Regions from separate parts of the Halopseudomonas salegens genome, predicted to be linked through region 2. Evidence: riboswitches for the same ligand, from Rfam matches in the RefSeq annotation. Region 2 holds a riboswitch; each other region holds the start of a gene.

Region 1 (6,137 bases), 900 kb from region 2:
CACGCAGGATGTAATTGGCGTAGGTGGTTTCTGCTGCTTCGGATTCTTCCCACATCTCGCTGACAGCTTTCGGGTCGAGGGTGACATTTTCCTCTTCCAGAATCTGATTGACCACTTTCAGACCGAAGGAGAAGTGCATGGCTTCGTCGCGCAGAATGTACTGCAACTGCTCGCCGGTGCCGCGCATCAGGCCGCGCCGCTGCAGGGCAAAGATCGGGCTGAAGCCGTTGTAGAACCAGCAGCCCTCGAACACGGCGGCGAAGAACAGGTAAGACATGATGAACTCTTCCAGATCATCACGGTTTCGCAGGTTCATGTTCGGACGCATGGCCGCGTCCAGGCGGCGGTTGGCCATCTGGATCTTGCCGTTGATTTCCGGCACCACGCGGTAGCGATTGTAGATTTCGCTCTGGTCCAGATTCAGGGTTTCGATGCAGTGCTGGTAGGTCCAGGTGTGCAGCGCTTCTTCATACACCTGACGCGCCTGATAGATCTGCAGCTCCGGCGCACTCATCTTTTCCATCACCGCCAGGCCGATATTGCGCATGGCGAGGATGTCCGAGGTGGTCAGGTAGGCGAGGACGTTTTCATAGACGTGCTTTTCCGCCGGGTTCAGGCGGTGGTGATAGTCATGAACGTCCTGGGCCATGTTGACGTCCAGGGGCGTCCAGTGGTTCTTGTTGGCGTTCATGAAGTATTCCCAGGCCCAGGGATACTTGAAGGGCGCCAGCTGGTTGATGTCGGTATTGCCGTTGATCACCCGCTTGTCATTCACATTGACCGGCGCGGGGCCGCTGGTACTTGCTGCTTGCTTGGGTTCATCGTCCCAGTTGAGCATAACTGTTCCTCGCAAATTGTCTTAGCTAGCTCCCCTCTCCCCTTTGCGGGAGAGGGGTTGGGGGTGAGGGGGGGGCAGAAAAAACCGAGCTTTCGCTCAAGCACCTCCCCCTCTCCCTAACCCTCTCCCACAAGGGGAGAGGGAACGTATAAATCCTGTCCGGCGTGAGCGCCTGCCCCGCTACTGACACGCCTCACAATCCGGGTTATCAATCGAGCACACCTGCGGCTGCGGTGCCGCAACCGGGGCGGACTTTTCGGCGCCGGTAGCGCCCAGCGAGCGCAGGTAATAGGTGGTTTTCAGGCCGCGTTCCCAGGCCAGCTGGTAGAGCGCGTCGAGCTTCTTGCCACTTGGTTCGGCCATATACAGGTTGAGGCTCTGCGCCTGATCCAGCCATTTCTGCCGGCGCGCTGCGGCTTCCACCAGCCAGCGAGCGTCGATTTCGAAGGCGGTGGCATAGCGCGCCTTGAGCTCTTCCGGCATGCGTTCAATCTGCTGCACGCTGCCGTCATAGAACTTGAGGTCGTTGACCATGACCTTGTCCCACAGGTCGACTGCCTTGAGATCATGCACCAGTGACGGATTGACCACGGTGAATTCGCCGGACAGGTTGGATTTGACGAACAGGTTCTGATACGCCGGCTCGATGGACTGGGAAACACCGACGATATTGGAAATGGTCGCAGTCGGTGCAATCGCCATCACGTTGCTGTTGCGCATGCCGTGACGGGCCACCAGTTCGCGTACCGGCGCCCAGTCCAGGTGGCTTTGCTGATCAGTGACCAACTCGCCGGGGCGGCGGTTTTCCTGCAGCAGGCCAACCGAGTCAATCGGCAGAATGCACTGTTGCCACAAGGAACCTTCGTAGCTTGCATAAGCGCCGCGCTCAGCGGCCAGTTGCGCCGAGGCGCGAATGGCGAAATAGCTCAACTGCTCCATGCTGGTGTCGGCAAACTCGACCGCTTCGGCACAGGCATAAGGCAGTCCCAACTGATACAAGGCATCCTGAAAGCCCATCAGACCCAGACCGACCGGGCGGTGACGCAGGTTGGCGTTACGCGCCTGGGGTACGGCGTAGAAGTTGATGTCGATGACGTTATCCAGCATGCGTACGGCGGTGTTGACGGTGCGCTCCAGCCGCTCGACATCCAGCTTGCCGTCACGGATATGCGCGGCCAGATTGACCGAGCCCAGGTTGCACACGGCAATTTCTTCAGCGCTGGTGTTCAGGGTGATTTCCGTACACAGGTTGGAGCTGTGCACCACGCCAGTGTGCTGCTGCGGCGAACGCAGGTTGCACGGGTCCTTGAAAGTGATCCACGGGTGACCGGTTTCAAACAGCACGGTGAGCATCTTGCGCCACAACTGCTTGGCCGGGATCTGCTTGAACAGCTTGATCTTGCCCGCTGCCGCCTGCGCCTCGTAATGCTCGTAACGGGTGCGGAAGGCGTTGCCGTAAAGGTCATGCAGATCCGGTGCGTCACTGGGTGAGAACAGGGTCCATTCGCGGTCATCACGCACCCGCTCCAGCAGCAGGTCCGGCACCCAGTTGGCGGTATTCATGTCATGGGTACGGCGGCGCTCGTCACCGGTGTTCTTGCGCAGCTCGAGGAATTCCTCGATATCCATGTGCCAACTTTCCAGGTAGGCACAGACCGCACCCTTGCGCTTGCCACCCTGGTTCACCGCCACGGCTGTGTCGTTGACCACCTTGAGGAAAGGCACAATGCCCTGACTCTGGCCATTGGTACCCTTGATGTGTGAACCCAGGGCACGCACGGGCGTCCAGTCATTACCCAGACCACCCGCCCATTTTGACAGCAGTGCGTTGTCCTTGATCGCACCGTAAATGCCTTCCAGATCATCCTGCACGGTGGTCAGGTAACAGGACGACAGCTGCGAATGCCGTGTTCCACTGTTGAACAGCGTTGGCGTCGAGGCCATGTAATCAAAGCTCGACAGCAGGTTGTAAAACTCGATAGCGCGCGCATTGGGATCGTCTTCGCGCAGCGACAAGCCCATGGCCACACGCATAAAGAACACCTGCGGCAGCTCCAGCCGAGCCTCGTTCCAGTGCAGGAAATACCGGTCATACAGGGTCTGCAAACCGAGGAAGCCAAACTGCAGGTCGCGCTCGGGGCGCAGCGCCTCGGCCAGACGCGGCAGATCGAAACCGAGCATGGCCTCATCCAGCAATTCGTAACCAACGCCGGCATCAACAAAGGCAGCCAATGCCTGCGGATACAGCTCAGCCAGACTCTGATTCTGCGGCAAACCCAGCGCCAGTGCGGCTTCCAGACGCAGTTGCTCGAGCAACAAACGCGCGGTGACCTGACTGTAATCCGGCTCCTGCTCGATGCGGCTGCGCGCCGTCATGATCAGCGCTTCCAGCACTTCGGTTTCTTCAATGCCGTCATACAGATTACGCAGCGCGTCCTCGAGCAATGAAGCCGAATCAATGCCCTGCAAACCGGTCGCGGCCTGCTCCACCTGCAGCTTCATCAGGCCCAGATCCAGCGGCGCCGAGCTGCCATCGGCCTTTTTCACCGTCAGGTGCGGATGCGCTTCCATCGGCGCATCAACCGCACGCTTGCGTGACTGCTCTTCACGGTAAAGTACGTAGGCGCGGGCAACCTTTTGCTCACCCGCGCGCATCAGCGCCAGCTCAACCTGGTCCTGAATGTCTTCGATATGCACCTTGCCGCCCGCCTGCAAGCGCCGGCCAATCGCCTGGACAACCTGCTCGGTCACCTCGCGCACAGCCGTATTCAGCGCCACCGACCCTGCCGCCTGATCCCCCTGTACGGCAAGAAAGGCTTTGGTCACGGCAACACTGATCTTGGACGCATTGAAACCCACCAGGGTGCCATTGCGTTTGATCACTTGCAGGGTATGGGTATCGGCTGCGGCGGAAGGTGGAGCAGCAGCAAGAGCGGAAGCAGACATGATAATTTTTCCTGTATACGCGTTGAATTCCATTGCCTTCGCGTAAACAGGTGCGCACCCGGGCACGGTACCGGGAGGCTCACGCTGCTCACCTTGAATCGCGAAGGTGCAGTTCAGAAGCCGTAGCTTCTCCTCCTGGCAGGTCTTCGGACTCAGGGGCGTGAATCAGTGATTCGGCCTTGTGTGGCGACTTCCCGGCCTACGCCAGTGTCATGCTGCCACACGCGTTCCCCTATACCGCTGCGCGTCAGTTCCGGATTCTCACCGGATTCCCTCTACCACCTGATCAGCGAATGATCACTATATGTGGTAGATAACCAAGATTGAAATCACTATATACAGATAAAACGATGGATACAAGTCAACAATAAACCTGTCCTGCACACACTTTCCGATTGGCGCGGAAAGCGCGCTTCAGCCCGCGCGCCGCATCAGCCAAGCGCCCATCAGCAGCAAACCAATGATCGGCAAGAGCACGGCAATCAGTGGCGAAAAGCCGAATACAAGACTGGATGGCCCCAGCAAATCCTGCAGAATCTGGAAGCTGAAACCGACCAGTACACCGGTAAACACCCGCTGACCCAGCGTAACCGAGCGCAAGGGGCCAAAAACAAAGGAAATGGCGACGAAAACCAGGGCAATTGTCGCCAACGGCTGGAATAATCTCTTCCAGAAAGACAGCCAGTACAGACTATTGTTCAGCCCCTGTTCCGCCAGGTAGCGCTGGTACTGCCAGAGACCACTTATCGGTAGCACATCGGGATCCAGCACGACCACGCGCAACAGTTCCGGTGTCAGCTCAAGCGCCCACACCTGCTCTTCGCTGACCACCGCCTCAGTCCGCCCATCCGCCTGAAAAAGGGTGCTTTCAACTTCTTCTAGCCGCCAACCTTCCGTTTGCACAGTGGCCCGTCGGGCAAAGCTGGTTTCCAGCAAGTCACGCTGGTCATCAAAGCGGTACCGGGTCACACCATGCAGAACCCCATTCGGCTGCACCGCATTGATATGAATAAAATCATTGCCTTCGCGGTGCCACAGCCCACGGGATGAACTGATCGCTTCACCGCTGCTTTGCGCAACAGCGCGGCGGCTTTCGGCCAGGTTTTCACTGAAGGGAGCCACATACTCACCAATCAGCACACCGGCCAGCATCAGCACCAGCAAGGGTTTCATCACAGCCACCGTGATGCGCGTCAAGGACACCCCGGCAGCACGCATAACGGTCAATTCGGAATTGCCCGCCAGCGTACCCAGACCTACCAGGCAGCCGATCAAGGCAGCCAGCGGCAGCATGTCGTACAGGCGTCGAGGGGCAGTCAACAGGACATAACCTATGGCTTCAGACAAACCATAGTTGCCTTGCAGGGTATCGAGTTCATTGATGAAGGCAAAAAGGACATCCAGCCCGAGGATAATCATGGATACAACCAGAATGCTGAACAGCACCGCCCTGCCAATGTAGCGATCAAGCCGGCGCATGACTGACCTCCTTGCCGGCACGGGGCTGCCAGAAGGCCTGTCGGTTGAGTACCAGCCCCACACAGAGGAACAGGGCATGCACCCACCACAATCCAATCCAGGCCGGGGTTCGGCCTTCTTCCAGCCAACTCCGTGCGGTAATCAGTAATGCCAGGTAGCTCATGTACAGCAGAATCGCCGGCAACAGTTTGAGATAGCGTCCTTGCCGGGGATTGACCCGCGCCAGCGGAACGGCAAAAAACGCAACGATGGGCACCAGCAGCGGTATCGCTATGCGCCACTGCAGCTCGGCCTGCAGGCGAAGATCATCGCTACCGAACAGACTCAGCGTGGGCAACGCTTCACGGTCGGTAACCTCAGTCACCACCTCGGGGCGGGGCAAGAGCACACCATAGCTCTGATAGCCAATGGTACGAAAATCAGCCGCGCCGGGGCGACCGTCATATCGGTAACCGTCGAACAAGATCAGATAACGGCTGCCATCCGGGTTCATTTGCTGCCTTCCGGACTCGGCAACGAGTACACCAATACGGGCATCGGCACCACTGCCCTGACGCTCGGCGATGAATACATCCTGCAACTCGGTGCGGTCATCGCTCAATCCGCCAGCATAGGTCACCCGTTGCGCATTACGACCAATCGACTGGAAACGACCGGCCACCAGGGTATCAAACTCGGTCATGGCATCCTGCTCATTGAACACTTGCTGGGTTTTGTAAACGCCAGCAGGTGCCAACAGGAAGCTGAGCACGCCGACACAAAGCATGACCAGCACCGCTGCGCCCTGGGTATACAGCAGAATCTTGCGCTCGCTGATACCGGTGGCGGACAGCACGGTCATTTCGCTGTCCAGATGCATGCGCCCGTATGCCAG
Region 2 (6,137 bases):
CGTAGGCCGGCAACAAGGCCCAGTAAGCCACCGTCATGCAGTGGTGGCCGGCATTGATCCAGCCCACGCTGAGCACGTCCATGACCACCGCCTGCAGGAACAGCACGGGGAAGGCCCAGCGCGGTCGCAGGAACACCCCCGCAAGAAAAAACACCGCCCAGGAGGCGCTGGGCAAATTGACGAGACTGAAGTGCGTGCCGCGCGTCATGGCCATCAACAACACCAGTACAAGACCAACAGCCAACTGGCTGCGTTTGGATAGTGCGATCATGTCATCCTCCTTGGATGGTTTGGTTTCCACTGTTACTTTTACTTGCTGAATGTCCGTCTAGAGCATCTGGTAGCGCACGGTCAGATAACCTGCGCGACCCTGCTGCTGATAGCTGGCCGCGGTTTCGTAGTCGGTATCGAACAGGTTGCTGATCCGTGCCTGCAGGCGCCACTGATGGTTGAAACCATATTCCGCGCGCAGATCAAGGGTGCTGTAGCCGGACAATTCGTTGGTATTGGCAGCGTTGTCCCAGCGGCGACCTTCGGCATGCAGGCTGGCACCCACGGAGACACGGCCAAAGCGGCGATCGACATCCAGATTGAACAGCTGCTCGGGCCGACGGACGAGCAAATCACCCTGCCCCGGTCGCCGCGAACGGTTGGACGGGTCCTGCAAGGTCAGGTTGCCGGCCAGATCCCAGCCCCACCAATGCCCGGCCAGATCCAACTCAATACCCTTGATCACGGCCTTGTTGACGTTCTCCGCCTGCCAGACACCGCCACCCAGGTTCACGCTGGCAATCAGGTCATCTACTTCGTTGCGGAATACATTCACGGCCCAGTTCCCCCAATCGTGCTGACCACGCAGCCCGAGCTCGACGTTGCGTGACGTTTCTTCCTTGATGTCCGGGTTGCCAAAGTTGGGGAAATACAACTGATTGAAGGTCGGCGCCTTGAAGGCGGTACCAATACTGCCGACGGCTTGCAGACTATCGGTGAGTTGAAAGCCGTAGCCCAGATTACCGGTGGTGTGTTGGCCATGCTGTTGGTTGTCGTCATGGCGCAGACCCAGTTGCCATTCATGGCGACCCTGCTGGCCGAGGTACTGGGCGTAATAGCCCAGATTGGTCCGCCGGGCCTTGCGGTAATCGGTGGTGCTGCTCACCTGGTCGGTCAGGTGGTCCATACCCAGGGTCAGCAACTGACCCGGCGCGAGGTCAATATCGTTCTGCCAACCCAGGCTGTCGCGGCGGCTATCGAAGCGGCTGTTGAAGGTACTGCCGTTGAAATTGTCACTCTTGTCTTCGCTGCGCGCGGCTTGCAGGGTGACACGCCAGGGGTCGAGCGGCGCAAAGCGGGCATTCACGCCGTGCGTCTTCAGCACCGCATCGGTGTTGGCCTTGAAGCCGGAATCAAAGTCATTGCTGGAGTGACTTTCCAGCACGTGGCCGTCGATTTCCAGCCCGTTGGCGAAGCGATAACCAAGTTTGAGGTTGGCGGAGAGTTCCCGGTAGCCGTCATTGTCCGGATCCCCCCGCCCCGGGCGAGCATCAATACCCCGGGTCGACAGGCTGCTGACCCCGAGGTTGTACCAGGCATTACCCGCACCGCCCGACACCCCGGCGCTGCCAACATGGTGGTTGCGGCTACCAGCCGTGGCCGACGCCCAGGCTTTGGGCGCGCCCGTGCTGCCCTGACGGGTAAATATCTGGATGACCCCACCGATGGCTTCCGACCCATAGAGGCTGGAACGCGGCCCACGGACAATTTCAATGCGTTCAATCTGTTCAATCGGCAGGTTCTGCAGGGCCGCATTACCGCTGGTTACCGAGCCGACGCGCACGCCATCAATCAGTACCAGTACATGGTCACTGTTGGTGCCGCGAATGCCAATGCTGCTGGATTTGCCGGGGCCGCCATTATTGACTCTCGTTACGCTGGGCGTACGACGCAGAACATCCAGCGCGTCAGTGGCTTGCAGGCGCTCAATCGCGGCGCGATCAATCACACTCACAGCAGCCAGGTTGGCGGCGATCGGTTGGCTGGTGCGGGTCGCGGTGACCACCTGGTGGTCCAGGTGCAGGGGGGCAGCATGGGAAAGGCAGGCACTGGTCATCAAAGCCAGGGCGGAGAAGCCTCTGAAAAACGTAGGCGAGGCAGGCGCAGCAAGGCAGGTAGTTTTGCAGAGGTTTCCCAGGGGCGTGCGTGGCAACATCATCATCTGTGTTCGCTCCGTCGTACTCACCCGTACGACAACTGGTAGCTGATGACAGGCAGCTAGCGAACAGGCAGACGACCACACAAACGGGCCATGCACCCACAGCGCCCGCCGCACTGTCGTGAAATGCAGCAGGCCGGTCTCCGGACTCATGAGCGGACCTGGGTCCGATGATCCCGCCTTCCCGTGATTTTCACAGTGGCGATACAGGATCATCTGCCGCAGCACACCCTGAGGGTGGCGGGCACTCATTTACCGTTGCGGGGGCAGCGCCGGGATTGTTCTGAATAGCAGAACGCACCGGCTTCCCAGTTTCACCCGTTGGCACTTGGCCGTTGGGCACCTGAAGCAGCGATGGAGGTTAGTGGGTTTTGCGGATGGGGTCAATCGGCCGGCGAGCCGTTGACGGCCGCGCCACAGCAAGCGCTCCCTTGACGCTTGCGGTAGTGCTCTGCCTGCGACGCTTAATCGCGCAAGGCATACATCGCTTGCTCACCCAACTGCTGACTCGGCCAGACCTTTTTGCGGAAAGCTTCCATCGAGTCCCAGATTTCGCGGTTGAGTTCGCTGCTGTCAGCGGTTTCTTCCAGCACATCGATAGAGAGTTCGTGCAGGCGAGTCAGCACATCATCCGGGAGTTTGCGCAATTGGACCTGATGCTGGTTAACCAATGTATCCAGCGCTTCGGCATTGCGCAGGGTATATTCGTCGAGCATGGCCTGGTTGGTCGCTCGGGCGGCAGCACGGACAACTTCCTGCAAATCACTTGGCAGTTGCTCGAAAGCTTGCTGGTTGATGGTCAGTTCCAGTACCGCACAGGGCTCCTGCCAGCCGGGGTAATAATAATATTTGCCCGCCTGGTGCAGACCAAAGGCCAGGTCGTTGTAGGGGCTGACCCATTCGGTGGCATCGATAACCCCGGTTTGCAGCGCGGTAAACATTTCACTGCCGGGAATGCTCACGGTGGTAACACCGGCGCGTGACATGACCTCACCGCCAAAACCCGGGATGCGCATTTTCAGCCCGCGCAGGTCATCCAGGCTGTTGATTTCACGATTGAACCAGCCGGCCATCTGCACCCCGGTGTTGCCGCAGGGCAAGGGCATGACGCCAAAATCGGCATAAGCGCGCTGCCAGAGCTCCAGACCACCCGCGTTATACAGCCAGGCATTCATTTCCTGGGCATTCAGGCCGAAGGGCACGGCGGTAAAAAAGGAGGCGGCGGAGGTTTTACCACGCCAGTAGTAGGCTGCACTGTGCCCCAACTCGGCAGTGCCGCCGGCGACGGCATCAAAGACTTCCAGTGCGGGCACCAGTTCACCGGCGGCAAACAGCTGCACCTGCAGACGACCGCCAGAGAGCTGGTTGACCAGGTCGGCAAAGTACTCGGCCGTGGTGCCCAGGCCGGGGAAATTCTTTGGCCAGGACGTGACCATGCGCCAGCGAAAACGCTGTTGTGCCTGGCCCTCGCCTGCTACTGCCGGCTCATCACTGCGGCAACCGCTAAGGGCCGCCGCACCCAAGCCCAGTCCAGCGGCGGTCAGTAGTTCACGTCTTTTCATTTAAAGCTCCAAGTAACCAGCAGCAAGCTAGCTGTGCACACATCATTGTTATTTTTACTCGACACCAAAAATACCGATTAAACCGGTTCGGCATGTTAGCCCAACTGTCACCCACCGGTTCTGGACACGCCGTAAACCCTTCCCTGGGGGCTCGTAGATGCCATCCCTGGCATCTAACGGTCCAGAACCGGTGGGTGACAGTCGGGCTATCAGAGCTTTGTGCAGTCTTTAGACTTTAAAGCCCCGCCCGTTTAAGCCTGAAGCAAAAAACTCTCGGGCACTTCATAAGCTAGAGCGCCTCAAGCTTGGCATAGGCAACCATCAGCCACTTGCTGCCTTCGCCATCAAAATTGACCTGAATGCGGGCTTGTGCGCCCTGGCCTTCGTAATTCAGTACCACACCTTCACCAAACAGGCTGTGCAATACCCGCTGACCCAGGGCAAAACCGGTACTTTCAGTGGCTTCCGCCTGGAACATGTTGTGACGGGGACCGAAGGGGCGGCTGACCTGGTTGCCCAGGCGCACTTCGCGGATCAGTTCGCTGGGTATTTCGCGCACAAAGCGCGAGACCTTGTTGAAGGTTTCGCTACCGTACAGGCGGCGGGTTTCGGCCCAGGTAATCACCAGTTGCTGCATGGCGCGGGTGATACCGACATAGGCCAGGCGGCGCTCTTCTTCCAGCCGGCCCGGCTCTTCCAGACTCATCTTGTGCGGGAACAGGCCTTCTTCGACACCCGCCAGGAACACCAGCGGAAATTCCAGCCCCTTGGCACTGTGCAGGGTCATCAGTTGCACACTGTCTTCATATTGATCAGCCTGGGTATCGCCGGCTTCCAGCGAGGCATGGGCGAGGAAGGCAATCAGCACGTCGCCCTCCGCTTCCAGCTCCGCCTGATCGTTTTCAAAGGCGCGTGCGGCGGACACCAGCTCTTCGAGGTTTTCCACCCGTACCTGGCCTTTGTCGCCCTTTTCATTTTCATGAAAGCGCAGCAGGCCGCTTTGCTCGACCACCTGCTGTACCCGGCTGTGCAGGGGTAAACCCTCGGTACGCTCGGCCAGTTCCTCGATCAGCTGCAGAAAGCCCTGCACGGCGTTGGCGGCACGGCCCGGCAGTGCCTTGAGGTCGATCAGGTCGCAGGCCGCCTGCCAGATCGAGGTGCCGCGCTCCCGTGCCTGCTGGCGCAGGGCTTCGACGGTCTTGTCACCGATGCCCCGGGTCGGCAGGTTGATGATGCGCTCCAGGGCGCCATCGTCATCGCGGTTGCCGACCATGCGCATATAGGCCATGGCGTTCTTGATTTCCGCCCGCTCGAAAAAGCGTTGGCCGCCGTAGATGCGATAGGGCACACCGGCGCGCAACAGGGCTTCTTCCAGTACCCGCGACTGGGCGTTGGAGCGGTAGAGAATGGCCATTTCACTGCGCGCCATGCCTTCGCCCACCGCCTGCTCGATGCGATCAACGATAAAACGCGCTTCGTCCTGTTCATTGAAGCCGGCATACAGGGAAATCGGCTCGCCCTCGCTGCCGTCAGTCCATAACTCTTTGCCCAGACGTCCGGCATTGTTGTCGATCAGCGCGTTGGCGGCGCTGAGGATAGTGGTGGTGGAGCGGTAGTTCTGCTCCAGACGGATCATTTCGGCGTTGGGATAATCCCGCTGGAACTGATGAATATTCTCGATCTTGGCGCCGCGCCAGCCGTAAATCGACTGGTCATCATCACCCACCACCATCAGGCTCGGGCTCTTGCCGGCGATCAGCCGCAGCCAGGCATACTGCACAGCGTTGGTGTCCTGGAATTCGTCGACCAGCATATGCCGGAAACGCGCCTGATACTGTTCCCGCAGGGCATGGTTATCGCGCCAGAGTTCCAGCGAACGCAACAGCAGTTCGGCAAAGTCCACCGAGCCGGCGCGCGCGCAGGCTTCTTCATAGGCCTGGTAGATGCGCACCATGGTAGTCAGGTAGAGATCACCCGACGGCTGGATATGCTGGGGCCGCAGGCCTTCGTCTTTCTGGCCGTTGATCCACCACTGGGCCTGACGCGGCGCCCACTGATTCTCGTCCAGACCGAGTTCACGAACCACCCGCTTGACCAGCCGGAACTGGTCATCACTGTCGAGAATCTGGAACTGCTCAACCAGTCCGGCTTCCTGCCAGTGGGCGCGCAGCAGGCGGTGCGCCAGACCGTGAAAGGTACCGATCCACATGCCGCGGGGCGAAATGCCCAGCAGCTGTTCGATACGCTGGCGCATCTCATGCGCCGCCTTGTTGGTAAAGGTGACCGCAAGAATGCTCCAGGGCGAAGCCTGTTCGACCTCGACCAGCCAGGCAATACGCTGAACCAGCACGCGGGTTTTACCGGAA
Region 3 (6,137 bases), 470 kb from region 2:
TCCAGCATCGCGACATGTCCATTGTGCGCGGGATCGAAAACCGCGTCCCCATGATTCATGTGATCAACAACGGGCCTTCCGTGGTGGCCAGTCCCAGTGGTCGGGTTGTTGCCAGTACGCGGGCTTTCAGCCAGACAGAAATGGTTGCCGAGATGCCTTTCTCGGCAACCGCGGGCGGCAGTTTTTTCAGCCGAAACCCGCTGTTATTCAACACCTTCATCAATGTGCTGATGATGATCCTGCTGGCGCTGGGGATTGTGCGCTACGTCAGACGGATGCGTCGAAACCGGAAAGGCTGACAACCCGGTTCATCACAGCCTCGCCTGGACTGTTGGGCGACGCGGGCCTGGTTGGCAGGCCCGCGCTGCCATCACAGGTGTGGTGTCCAGGTAACTGCCAGCAGGGCAGTGCGGCCCGGTTGGGCATAGGGCAAAGTGAGTGATGGTGCGGGCCAGGGGCCAGTCGGGCGTGAATAGGTACCCAGTGCGTAATCACGGTCAAACAGGTTTTGTACTTTCAGCTCCCAGCGCAGGCTCTGACTGGCTTGCCAGCTACCGCGAAGATCCAGCGTGGCATAACCGGACAGGGTGCCGTCATTGCTCGGGTTACGGAAGCGTTGGCTGAAAGCCTGCCAGGTGGCACCAATGCCGATGTCGCCGAACTGGCGGTCCAGGTCCTGACTGATGCTGCGCTTGGCGCGCAGTTGCAGGGTATGCCCGGTGTCGCGATCACGCGGGTCGATCAGGGTAATGGCAGTACGGCTGTTCCAGCCAAGCAAGGTGGTATTGATGGCTGCTTCGGCACCCTGGATGCGGGCACGATTGATATTTTCCACTTGCGACGTGCTCGGATTCCAGGCAATCAGGTCATCAATCGTATTATGGAAAAGCGCGGCTTCAATGTCGGCCTGAGCCAGTTGGCCTCGCCATTGCAGTTCCCAGTTTTTCGAGGTTTCAGCGTTCAGGTTCGGGTTGCCACCCCAGCCAGGCGGGGCGTAGAGATCATTGAAGGTTGGCGCACGGAAGCCTTCGGAGTAACTCAGAATCCACTGCTGCCAGTCGCCGACCGGAATCGCCAGCGCCGCGTTGAAGCTGCTCTCGGTACCGAAATGCTGGTTATCGTCATGGCGCACACCAACCTCGGTAGAAAACTGGTCGGTGGTCCAGCGGTGCTGGGCAAATACCGCCCAGTTTTCCCGACTGGTCTTGCTGTAGGCATTGGTTGAAGACAGACGATCCTTGTGCCAGTCGCTGCCCAGAGTCAGGTCGTGTTCAGGGCTGAGTGTGAGCTGATTCAGCCAGCTGGCTGAATGCCGGGTGGTTTCGATCGAGCCATCATTCCACGGGCTGCCGGAGCCGACGGTCTTGTTGCGATCAAAACTGCGACCCAACTCCAGCCGGCTGCTCCATACCTGGCTAAGTTGGCCCTGCAGGTGGGCCTGATAGCTACTGACGCGGAACTGGTCTTCCGGGTTGCCGGGGACGAGATCAAAGGCATCATCAAATTCGTTCTTGCCGCGCTGGTCATTCAGGCTCAGGCCCGTCTGCCAGTCAGCGTTCAGGGCGTGGGTTACATTCAGGTACAGCGCCTTGTTGCGGCTAGCATCACGGTCACTGTCGTTGCCGACCTGATCAGTAGTGCGATCAAAGCCATGGGTTTCATCCAGGCTGGCACCGAGGGCAAAGCGGGTGTCCTGATTGCCACCCATCAGGCTGACACTGTGCTCCCGGGTATGTTCGGTGGCCATGCCCAGCCGCACTGTGGGCTGCAGCCCCGGCTCGGGCTGGCGGGTAAATATCTGGATCACACCGCCAATGGCGTCGGCGCCGAACACCGAAGAGCGTGGCCCGCGAATGACTTCAACCCGTTCGACATTGTCGATGTTCAGGTAATCGATACGGGCGATGCCGGCGGTGGTAGAGGCAATGCGCTGCCCGTCAACCAGTACCAGGGTCTGGTTGGTATTGGTACCCCGCAGGAAATAGGACGGAATACCGCCATTGCGGTTTTGCTGCAGGCCGGGTACGCGGCTGAGCAGCTCGGGTACGCTGCGTGCCTGCAAGCGCTCGATGTCACTGCGGGTAAACACGGTATTGGCCGCCAGCGCGGCGCTGCGTGGTTGTTCCACGCGTGAAGCGGTTACCAGGGTATCGGGTAGTTGATCGACCGGGGTGTTGGCCTGAGCAATACTGGTGGCCAACAGGGCCGGCAGCAGTAAAAAACGGGTTTTCATTCTGATTCCTCAAAAGTGATGCTTTTGAGGAGGGCGGGGAGTCAGTGAGCAGTGTCGCAACGAAACAGAGGGAGCGGGCTGCTGCGCCGACCGGTATCGCCCTCCGCGACACCTCAGCAATGCAGGCTCTGGCCGATAGCCACAAGCTCTGCTTCACACTGGGCCGGTCTCCGGGCTCGGGATACCAATGACATCGCCTTCCCGTGCAATGCACAGTGGCGTAAATGATGTCACCGACAGGCGGAGCCTGTGATCCCTTACCGTTGCGGGGGCAGCGTCGGACTTGCACCGACTTCCCGTTTCACCCGCCGGTCATTTTACCGGTCGGGCACCCAGTGTGACTGGAAGCGGGAAGGATTCTGGGCGCTTGTGATCGGGCGGTCAAGCCCGGCGTGTCATTGACCGGTCAGGCGGGCGCGTATCTGACGCTCAATGCCGGCAGCGTCGAGACCGCATTCAGCGAGCATTTCCGCCGGTTTGGCGTGTTCGGTATAGACGTCCGGCAGGCCGAGATTGAGCACGGGCGTGCGCAGGCCCTGCGCCTGCAGCCACTCATTGACCCCGCTGCCAGCGCCACCCATCACTGCATTTTCTTCGACGGTGACCAGCAGGTCGTGCCGGGCAGCCAATGCGTTGATCAGGTCGGTATCCAGGGGTTTTACGAAGCGCATATTGGCCACGCTGGCATTCAGCTGCTCGGCGGCCTGCAGTGCCGCCGTGTGCAGGGTGCCGAAACACAGTATGGCAACCTGCTGACCCTGACGGGTTTGCACGCCGCGGCCAATGGGCAGTGGGTTCAGTGCCGGTTCAACAGCAACACCAGGTCCGGTGCCACGGGGGTAGCGCACGGCCGCAGGGCCATTGTGCAGGTAGCCGGTGGTGAGCATCTGCCGGGTTTCATTCTCGTCGGCGGGCGCCATGATCAGCATATTGGGCAGGCAGCGCAGGTAAGACAGGTCGAAACTGCCGGCATGCGTCGGGCCGTCTTCACCCACCAGGCCGGCGCGGTCAATGGCAAAGAGTACGTCCAGGTTCTGTACCGCAACATCGTGAATCAGCTGATCATAGGCACGCTGCAGGAAGGTTGAATAGATGGCGACAACCGGCTTGGCACCCTCGCAGGCCATGCCGGCAGCCAGAGTGACTGCATGTTGCTCGGCAATGGCGACATCGAAGTAACGCTCCGGGAAGCGTTCGCTGAAAGCGACCAGGTCCGACCCTTCCTTCATCGCCGGGGTAATACCGATCAGGCGCTCATCACTGCTGGCCATATCGCACAGCCATTGACCGAAAACGCGGGAAAACTTGATCTTGTTGGCCGGTCGACTGGCAACCGGACTGGGTTCCAGCTTGGTGATCGCATGGTAGCCGATCGGGTCTTCTTCGGCGGGAGCAAATCCTTTGCCCTTGCGGGTGATTATGTGCAGAAACTGTGGCCCCTTGCGCCCACGCAGATTGCGCAATGTGGTCACCAGGGTTTCCAGGTCATGGCCATCGATCGGGCCAATGTAATTCCAGCCCAGTTCCTCGAACAGGGTACCGGGCACCAGCATGCCTTTGGCGTGTTCTTCCGTCTTGCGCGCCAACTCCCAGGCCTTGGGGATTCTTGACAGTACCTTCTTGCTGCCTTCGCGCATGTGCGCATAGGTCGAGCTGGAAAGAATCTTCGCCAGGTAATTCGACATGCCGCCCACGTTGCGCGAGATCGACATGTCGTTGTCGTTGAGTACCACCAGCATGTCGGCCTCGACATCGGCAGCGTGATTGAGTGCCTCGAAGGCCATGCCGGCGGTCAGCGCACCATCACCAATAACCGCTACGCTGTGACGTTCAACACCCTGCAGTCGCGCGGCGATAGCCATGCCCAGCGCGGCACTGATCGAGGTACTGGAGTGACCGACACCAAAGGTATCGTAGGGGCTTTCCGCGCGCCGCGGGAAGGCAGCCAGCCCACCTTTCTGCCGCAGTGTGCTCATCTGCTCACGGCGCCCGGTAAGGATCTTGTGCGGATAGGCTTGATGGCCGACATCCCAGACCAGGCGGTCCTCCGGCGTCTCATAAATATAGTGCAACGCGATGGTCAGCTCGATCACGCCCAACCCGGCACCAAAATGCCCACCGGTCTGACCCACGGTCCACAGCAGGTATGCGCGCAATTCGTCCGCCAGCGCGGGCAGCAGCTCGCTATCCAGTTCGCGCAGGGTAGCGGTGTCGTCAATGCTGTCCAGCAGCGGGGTGCTGGGCCGGGTGCGCGGAATATCGTGAAAAGTCGTGGGCATCAAACAGGGCCTTGGGTGCCGGGTGGCGGGGCAAAATCAAAACGGCAGTTTAACTGATTGGCAGGCATTGCCCAACTGTGTGACAACATGGCATGAGATATCCGTTGTAGCCCGGCTGATCTGTTTCAATGCTTATCCAGGTGGCGGGTACGCAGAGCCCAGGCTGATTGCCAGTCCTTGGTTACAAAAGTGTAATGTGTGGATCAGCCTGGTGACAGGCAGACAAACGGATCATGTGTGCTATGAATCATAAAACCGCGCAAGTAACCGAAGCGGCTGAAATGATTTCGTCGGGTCAGTTCGGGTCCCCGAAGGAGGGCAGCACTATGATGAACGAATACATGATGGGCCACAGCATGGGTGCAGGGCATTTTCTGTGGATGCTGGTGATTGCCATTGCCCTGGTGATACCGGCCTGGCGTCTGTGTCAGCGTATCGGCTATCCGGGCTGGATTGGGATTCTTGTTCTGATTCCCATCCTAAACCTCGCCCTGCTGTATTTCATTGCCTTCAGTCACTGGCCGGTCAATAAAAGTGGTGAGGACAAGCCCTGATGGATAATCCGAAGCAGCAGGGTTCCAGCGCCCAGCGCGATATTGAACTGATTGTACCGGGCATGGGTTCAGACCATTGCGCCGGCATCATCAGCAAGACCATTGGCCGTTTGGACGGCATTGATAGCGTGCAAACCAACATTGCCAGGCATCGGGTGAGTGTTCGCTCTCTCTCGTCCGGGCCTGATACGCAGGCGCTCAAGCAGGCAGTGGAGGGCGCTGGATACGATGTGACCTCAGCCCGGGAACTCGGTGCCCGTACTGTCAAGGTGACTGTTCCGGGGATGGGCTCCGATCATTGTGCGGGCATTATCAAGAATACTTTGGCACGTCACAGCGGTGTGCGGTCGACGTCTGCCAACATCGCCAACCACAGTGTGACAGTGGTGCTTGGTAAGGATGGGCCAAACGACAAAGCGCTGAAGAAGCTGATCGAGGGTGCCGGATACGACGTTGCCGCCATCGCAGAGGAGGGCGCGAGCGATCAGGATGACGGTGCGGCCAGTGAAGAGACCTACCTCAAGTCGGCCTGGCGTCGGCTGTGGATCGCGGCAGTACCGACAACACTGATCATGTTGCTGATGGTGCCGCACATGTTCTGGCAACCCATCCCGGGCTATCTGGCAATCGTTGCGCTGTTGGCCTTTCCGGCGGTGTTTCTGTATGGCGGTGCGGCGACCCACAAGGCTGCCTGGCGCTCGCTGAAGAACGGCACCTTCAACATGGATGTGCTGATCTCCATGGGTAGCTTACCGCCGTTTCTGATTGGTCTGGTTGGCTTCGTTTATCCGATGACATCCTTTATCGAGATGGCAGCCACCATCATGACATTCCACCTGGTTGGCCGCTTTCTGGAGGCCAAAGCCAAGGGCAAGGCCTCGGAGGCGATCCGGCGTTTACTTACCCTGGGGGCCAAGACGGCGCACGTGGAGCGCGACGGTGAGGAAGTCGAGATTCCGGTGAAGGCGTTGGTGGCTGGTGACATCATGCTGGTTAGGCCCGGCGACAAGGTGCCGACCGATGGTGAGGTTGTGGAGGGTGAGAGCCATCTGGACGAGTCCATCGCTACCG

What was found. Region 2 has a riboswitch for cobalamin ahead of btuB (TonB-dependent vitamin B12 receptor). Riboswitches for the same ligand answer to the same signal wherever they lie in the genome.
Region 1: linked by a shared signal. The riboswitch ahead of BLU07_RS02410 (ribonucleoside-diphosphate reductase subunit alpha) and the one ahead of btuB (TonB-dependent vitamin B12 receptor) in region 2 are both predicted to bind cobalamin.
Region 3: linked by a shared signal. The riboswitch ahead of BLU07_RS00530 (TonB-dependent receptor domain-containing protein) and the one ahead of btuB (TonB-dependent vitamin B12 receptor) in region 2 are both predicted to bind cobalamin.

What each region holds. Positions count from the first base shown of each region.
Region 1 covers NZ_LT629787.1:550,290-556,426, reverse strand. The annotation lists gene BLU07_RS02415 (ribonucleotide-diphosphate reductase subunit beta) at 1-838, opposite strand, end outside; gene BLU07_RS02410 (ribonucleoside-diphosphate reductase subunit alpha) at 1,019-3,784, opposite strand; cobalamin riboswitch at 3,905-4,121, opposite strand; gene lptG (LPS export ABC transporter permease LptG) at 4,199-5,263, opposite strand; gene lptF (LPS export ABC transporter permease LptF) at 5,250-6,137, opposite strand, start outside.
Region 2 covers NZ_LT629787.1:3,450,634-3,456,770, reverse strand. The annotation lists gene BLU07_RS16015 (hypothetical protein) at 1-271, opposite strand, end outside; gene btuB (TonB-dependent vitamin B12 receptor) at 329-2,212, opposite strand; cobalamin riboswitch at 2,327-2,571, opposite strand; gene BLU07_RS16005 (TRAP transporter substrate-binding protein) at 2,674-3,771, opposite strand; gene uvrD (DNA helicase II) at 4,061-6,137, opposite strand, start outside.
Region 3 covers NZ_LT629787.1:119,784-125,920, forward strand. The annotation lists gene lnt (apolipoprotein N-acyltransferase) at 1-299, shown strand, start outside; gene BLU07_RS00530 (TonB-dependent receptor domain-containing protein) at 371-2,233, opposite strand; cobalamin riboswitch at 2,378-2,584, opposite strand; gene dxs (1-deoxy-D-xylulose-5-phosphate synthase) at 2,629-4,512, opposite strand; gene BLU07_RS00540 (hypothetical protein) at 4,839-5,066, shown strand; gene BLU07_RS00545 (heavy metal translocating P-type ATPase) at 5,066-6,137, shown strand, end outside.